2 regions of the Baekduia sp. Peel2402 genome follow, and region 2 is predicted to be linked to the other one. Evidence: riboswitches for the same ligand, from Rfam matches in the RefSeq annotation. Region 2 holds a riboswitch; the other holds the start of a gene.
The links. Region 2 has a riboswitch for cobalamin ahead of ACT01A_RS07370 (histidine phosphatase family protein). Riboswitches for the same ligand answer to the same signal wherever they lie in the genome.
Positions count from the first base shown of each region.

Region 1: another riboswitch for cobalamin. It lies ahead of ACT01A_RS05310 (Ig-like domain repeat protein); the one in region 2 lies ahead of ACT01A_RS07370 (histidine phosphatase family protein).

Region 1 is NZ_CP199582.1:1,071,362-1,074,754, forward strand. It holds gene ACT01A_RS05305 (DUF4430 domain-containing protein) at 1-182, opposite strand, end outside; gene ACT01A_RS05310 (Ig-like domain repeat protein) at 175-1,353, opposite strand; cobalamin riboswitch at 1,388-1,573, opposite strand; gene ACT01A_RS05315 (cob(I)yrinic acid a,c-diamide adenosyltransferase) at 1,617-2,171, shown strand; gene ACT01A_RS05320 (phosphatase PAP2 family protein) at 2,168-3,049, opposite strand; gene ACT01A_RS05325 (hypothetical protein) at 3,110-3,393, shown strand, end outside.
Region 2 is NZ_CP199582.1:1,491,920-1,495,312, forward strand. It holds gene ACT01A_RS07360 (cobyric acid synthase) at 1-879, opposite strand, end outside; gene ACT01A_RS07365 (adenosylcobinamide-GDP ribazoletransferase) at 876-1,598, opposite strand; gene ACT01A_RS07370 (histidine phosphatase family protein) at 1,595-2,218, opposite strand; cobalamin riboswitch at 2,293-2,454, opposite strand; gene ACT01A_RS07375 (histidine phosphatase family protein) at 2,469-3,140, shown strand; gene ACT01A_RS07380 (PKD domain-containing protein) at 3,322-3,393, opposite strand, start outside.

The sequences.
Region 1 (3,393 bases), 420 kb from region 2:
TCCGACCCGCCGGTCTTGGGCGTGTCGGACTGGACGACCGGCTCGGCGCCGAAGTCCTTGGACACCAGCAACTGCGTGTCCCCCGCCTTGGGGCCCGCGCCCAGGCCGCAGCCGCCCAGCGCCGCCGCGAGCACCGCGGCGGCGAGGGGCGCGACGAGCCGGGCGCGGGCCGCGCTATGCAACGGTGAACACCACGCGCGACGTCCCGCGGGCCAGCTGGCTCGTCTTGTTGCCGGCCTTGTCCACCACCATCACATCGAGCACGTAGCGGCCGCGCGCGAGCTTGGAGGGCAGCAGGTAGGACCAGTCGGCGCTCGTGCCGACCGAGAACCAGACGCCGCGCTCGGCGCCGCACTTCTTGATGGTCTTGAACTTCTCGGTCTTGCCGTCGTAGGTGGAGCACTTGCCCTGGTCGTTGCGCGTTAGGCGCAGGCGCACGTCGGCGATGCCGGAGCCGTCCGCCTCGACCGTGCCGCCGAGCTGCCGCGGGCCCTTGCCCTTGGCGTACTTCTTGCCCTCGCTGACCGCGGTGACCTTCGCGTAGGCCGGAACCGTGTCCTTGGTGCCGCAGAACCCGTCGTGGCCGTTGGTCACGCAGGGCGCCGGCGCCGGCGTCACCGTCGCGATGGTCGTGCCGCCGACCTTCGTGGTTCCGCAGAACCCGTCGCTGCCGGTGCTCGCGCAGCCGGCGACGCGCGCCGGGGCGCGGTTGCCCTGCTTGACGACCAGCGTGTACGGACCGGCCGCGACCGTGACCTGCGCCGTGCCGTTGGCACCCGTCGTGACCGGCGCGGTGCCGCCCGTGACGGTGGCGCCCGACGACGGCGCGGTCGTCGTGGTGCCGATGAAGTTGCCGTCGAACGTCGTGGTCGTGTCCTTGGCGGTGACCGTGAACGCCACGCCCGGCTTGGCGCTGGTGGGCGCGTCGAGCAGCGTCGGCTCGTCGTAGCCGGTGGACGCGAACGCGTTGGACCACCAGAACAGGACCTTGTCGCCGTCGTTGAGCGCGTGCGAGCAGCCGCCGTCGTTGTCGAACTGGCCGTTGACGTAGACCGACCACGACGGCTGACCGCTGGCGAACGGCCAGCTCTCGCTCTTGATGCGCGTCACCGCGAACGACGGGCCGTCCCAGTCGCCGGCGACCGCCGGCTCCAGCGCCGTGAACGGGACGGCGCCCGTGCAGCTGACGCCGCCGGGCTTGCTGACCGAGGCGGCCGTGTCGACGACCGTGGGCGCCTGGACGACGTTCTGGCCTTCGATCTCGACGGAGACCTTGGCGGCCGAAGCCGGACCTGCTGTCGCTCCAAAGAGCGCGATGCCGGCCACGAAAAGGCCGAGAGTCTTCTGCTTCATGCGGGAACCACCCCTTGCCGCGAGGGCGTGTTGATGTCCTTGATGGTCGGAGGCAGGTCTCCTGGCTTCCGGACCGCCTCCTCCGCGCCTTCCCAAACCCGTTGGTCCAGTGGCTCGCGTGCGGCACGCACGCGGTGCGGTGAGGCTCTCGCCCGGTCACAGTGGCGGGTCCGCGCCGGTCTCGCACCGGCTTCCCTTGGCCACCGACCCTTATTGAACGCCGATCGTACCGCCGCAGCGCCACCGGTAGCCTCCCCGGTGAGATGACGGTCAACCTCACGCGGATCTACACCAAGCTCGGCGACGGCGGGGAGACCCACCTCGGCGACATGTCGCGGGTGCCCAAGACGCACCCGCGGATCGAGGCCTACGGCGCGGTCGACGAGCTCAACGCCTACCTCGGCGTCACGCTGACGCTGCCGGACCTGCCCGAGCAGCAGGCGACGTGGCTGCGCCGCGTGCAGAACGACCTCTTCGACGTCGGCGCCGATCTGGCGGTCCCGCACGGCGGCGAGCGCGCGCGCCTGCGCGTCGACGAGGGCTACACGACGTGGCTGGAGGGCGCCTGCGACGAGGTCAACGCGACGCTCAAGCCGCTGAAGTCGTTCGTCCTCCCCGGCGGCACGCCCGCCGCCGCGCACCTGCACGTCTGCCGGACGATCTGCCGCCGCGCCGAGCGCCGCGCGATCCTCGTCGAAGACGGCAACCCGGAGGTCGTCCGCTACCTCAACCGCCTCAGCGACCTGCTGTTCATCCTCAGCCGCGCGGCCAACGGCGGCGACGAGCCGCTCTGGGAGCCGGGCGCGACCAAGTCCTAGACGCCTGCACGCTGATGCGGGCGCGCCACGGGCGGAGCGCTGCGGAACCCGATCGCCATCCCGCCCGCGATCAGCGCGGCCAGCGCGGCGATCGCCAGCGCGCCGAACGTGAACGTCGTGTGCGAGGCCGCGTAGCCCAGGAGCTGATGCGGGCGCGCCAGCAGCGCGCCGCCTACGACCGCCGCGACGACCAGGCCGACGATGATCGCGCCGATGCCGTCGCCGGGACGCGTCGCCGCCTCGGCGCCCGCTCGGCTCGGCCAGCGGGCCTCGCTGGCGTTGATCGTGGCGATCGCCAACAGCACGTAGATCGAGGCGACGAGGTAGCCGCCGAAGACGTCGGACGGGAAGTGCCAGCCGAGCGTGAGGATCGAGTAGGCAACCGCGACCGCGTAGGCGCTGCCGATCGCGGCGATCGTGGGCCGCAGCCGCGGCGGCGCGGCGAGCACCGCGCAGAGCGCCATCGTCATCGCCGCGGTCGAGTGGCCCGACGGCCACGACGCCGCGCCGACCTGCGCGAACGGCCCGAGCCACTCGTCGTAGCGCGGCGAGGCCAGGACGTGCTTGAGCGCCTCGGTGGTCGCGCCGGTCAGCACGAAGAGCACGGGGATGGCGATCGCGACTCGCGCGCGCCCGCGCGCGAGCGCCACCAGCGCCAGGACGATCGCGGCGATCGCGTACGGCCCGGGGTTGGCCGAGTGGGCGACGACGTCGAGCAGCGGCGTCAGCTGCGGGCGGTTGAGCTCCACGAAGCCGTTGAGCGCGTGGCCGTCGCCCTGCTTGGTCACCGGGATCAGCTTTGCGAGCACGCCGGTGATCGCCAGCGCGACGGCGGCGAGGGCGGCAAGAGCGAGCGGAGGTCCGGGGCGGCGCAACATCGGTCCGTCTCACCGTACCCAGGCAGGATCAAGGGAAGCTGAGGCGAACCCGAACGCAAGATGGCGCTTCCCGTCCCCGGCCTGGTCCCCTCGCTGCGCGAGACCCCGCTGCGCGACCGCGACGGGCTCCTGCTCGGCCGCGCGCACGACGTCCTGTTTGACGCCGTAACCAACCGGCCCGCGTGGGTCGTGGTCGGTCTGGCCGACGGCCGCACGACGCTCGCGCCCGCCGCGCGAGCACGCCACACGGTCGACGGGATGTGCCTGGCGATCGCCGCCGACACGGTCCGGGACTGCCCGGCCACGCCCGACGAGATCACGGTCGCCGCCGCGCATTACGGCGT
Region 2 (3,393 bases):
TTCGACGTCGACCGGCGAGCGCGTGAAGCGCACGCCGACGCCGGGCTCGGCGGCCAGCGCGTCGACGTCGGTGAAGTTGGACATCCAGCGCAGGCGGACGACGGCGACGTCGAGCGTGTCGCGCCCGACCGGCGGTGCCGGAGCAAGTGCGGGTGCTTCGAGCGCGAGCGAGTCCTCCGCATCGAGCCACAGGCCCTCGCGCCACGGCAGCACGCCGATCGCGCGGCGGCCCGTGAGGTCGTGGAGCATGTCGAGACCGGGCGCGAGCACGCTGCTGTCGCCGCGGAACTTGTTGATGAGGAACGCCGCGATGTGGCGCTGGTCCTCGGCGTCGAGCACCGCGAGCGTGCCGACCAGCGAGGCGAAGACGCCGCCGCGGTCGATGTCGCCGACCAGCAGGACGGGCAGGTCCGCGGCGCGTGCCAGCCCCATGTTCGCCAGGTCGCGAGCGCGGAGGTTGATCTCGGCCGGCGAGCCGGCGCCCTCACAGATCACCGCGTCGAAGCGCTCCCGCAGCGTGTCGAGCGCGGCGAGCGTCGGCGCTTCGAGCTTGGCCTTCAGCGCCTGGTAAGAGCGCGCGGTCGCGTCGGCGAACGGCTTGCCCATCAACAAGACCTGCGAGGACGTGTCCCCCGCGGGCTTGATCAACACGGGGTTCATCGCCGCCTCGGGCTCGATCCCGCACGCGGCGGCCTGCATCGCCTGCGCGCGGCCGATCTCCGCGCCGGACGCGGTGACCGCCGAGTTGTTGGCCATGTTCTGGGCCTTGAACGGGGCGACGGAGATGTCGCGCCGCGCGAGCGAGCGGCAGATGCCGGCGGTGACCAGCGACTTGCCGGCATCCGACGCGGTGCCGCAGACCAGGAGCGCGCCGGTCATGACCACGCTCCCGAGAGCGCGACCAGGGCGGAGATCTCCACCAGCTTGCCCGTCGCGCCGAGCGTGTCGCCGGTGCGGCCGCCGAAGGCGCGGTGCTGGATGGCGAGGGCGGCGAGGAGCGCGACGGGGGCAGCAGCCAGCGCGACCGCGCCGCCGAGCGCGACCGTCGCGGCAGCCGCGACGACGACGGCGGCGAGCGCGACGAGCGGCGCGACATCAAGCGAGCGGCCGAGCCCCTCGGAAGCGCGCGCGTTCGGCAGCGCCGCCGCGGCGACGACCATCGCGGCACGCGAGAGCACGTGCGCGGCGACCAGCGCGCGCGCCGCGTGCTCGGCGTCGAGCGTGGCGAGCGACAACGCGGCCAGCAGCAGCGCGCACGCCATCGCCAGCGCGCCGTGCGCGCCGACGGCCGAGTCCTTCATCGCCGCCAGCCGCCGCTCCAGCGTGCCGTGGACACCGAGGCCGTCGGCCGTGTCCGCCAGGCCGTCCTCGTGCAGGCCGCGCGTGACGACGATCGCGAAGACGATCGCCAGCGCGCCGCCGACCGCGGACGACAGCCCGGCGACGTCGGCGAGCAGGACGACGCCCGCCGCGCCCGCGCCGACCAAGGCCCCCACGAACGGGAACCACACCGCAGCACGAGACAGCCACGTCTCCCCGGAGGCGCTGCCGCCCGCTGGGATCACGGTGAGAAACGAGATCGCGACGCGCGCGCTCATCCCGGCACCGCCGCTTTGGGCGCCGGCCGCGGACGCGGGTCGCGGTAGAGCGCCGGCTCCCAGTTGATCCGGGCGACGCGCCAGCGGGTGCCGCGGCGGCGCAGCTCGGTGACGGAGATCGGCGCGATGTCGATCGTCCAGAAGGCCTCTTCGGGGACCTCGAGGCCGCAGACCACAGCAGCGCGGATGACCGACGGGTGCGTGACCGCGATGCGAACGCCGTCGCCGTCGAGGGCGTCGAGCCACGCACGGGTGCGGGCGAGCAGCGCGACGAGCGACTCGCCCCCGTGCGGCGCGGACGCGGGATCCGAGCGCCAGGTCAGCAGCGCGTCGGGCGAGGACGCCTCGACGTCGGCCAGCGCGCGCCCGCCCCAGGAGCCGAAGTCCCAGTCGGCGACGCCCGCGTCGAAGGCGGCCGTCTCCCCCAGTCCGAGCGCGTCGGCGGTCTCCCGCGTGCAGCGGGCGTCGCTGCGCAGGACCGCGCGCGCCTTGGGCAGGTGCGCGGCCAGGTCGCCGACGCGGCGCGCGGCACCTTCCAGCAGCGGGCCGTCGCCGCCGAACGCCGCGCGACGGGTGTCGGCCGTCGCCGCGTGGCAGATGAAGAGGACCCGGAGGCTCACGCCAGCCGGCGCGAAAGGGGTGCTGCGGGGTCGACCAACGGAGGAACCTCCCCGGGATTTCGCGTCCCGTCATCGTGGGGTGAAGTGCGATGGCCGGGTTAAGTTCCTGGCTTGCCGGAGTGCGTACATCAACATGTACGCCTCCGGTCACAGTGGCGCGACCGCGTCGGACTCTCACCGACTTCCCGCTCCATCGCAAAGACGGCGCGGACAGTACCACGCCCCGTCCGTCTGGCAAGGTGCAGAGCAGATGAGCGAGCCGAAGCGATACCCCCAGCGGGCATGGTCCCTCCCCGAGAACGCGACCGAGGTCCTCCTCGTCCGCCACGGCGCGTCGCAGGACGCGGTCCCCGGCGAGTCCTTCGAGATGATCGAGGGCCACGGCAACCCACCGCTGTCGGAGATCGGCCAGGAGCAGGCGCGGCTGGTCGGCGCGCGGCTGGCGCAGTCGCCGCCCGACACGCTGTTCACCACCATCTTGCAACGCACCGCGCAGACCGCGGCGCCGCTGATCGAGGCGACGGGCCTCCAGCCGACCGTGATCCCCGAGCTGGCGGAGGTCCGCCTCGGCGAGTGGGAAGGCGGCGAGATGCGCGTGCGGGCCGCCAACGGCGACCCGATCTTCGCCAAGGTCTTCGAGGAGCAGCGCTGGGACGTGATCCCCGGCGCCGAGGACATGGACGCGTTCGCCGACCGCGTCCGCGCCGGCCTGCTGCGCGTCGTGGCCGAGACCGGCCCGGGCCGCGTCGCCGCCGCGGTCGTCCACGGCGGCGTCATCGGCGAGCTGGCCCGGCAGGCCACGGGCGCGCCACGCCTGGCTTTCGTCCACGCCGAGAACACGTCGATCTCCCGGCTGGTGGTCTTCGGCGACGGCCGTTGGCTGCTGCGCAGCTTCAACGACAGCTCGCATTTGCAGCCCTAGATGGTTGATGCGAAATAGACCGTGGTCGTGATCGTGCGCACGGTGGATGCTGGGCGTCGCGCGATTCCGCAGCCGATCCTGGTTGGATCGGCAAGGGATCGCGTGGCGCCCAGCGCCGCCGGGCGTGCGAGCACGACCACGGGAATTCGCATCAACCATCGCGCAGCCGCCGCCGTCTCCCCTACTTCTTGGCGGCGGTGAGCTTCACCACCGTCTTGCTCTCCCGCGGGAGGCCGTTCTGGGTCACCTCGAC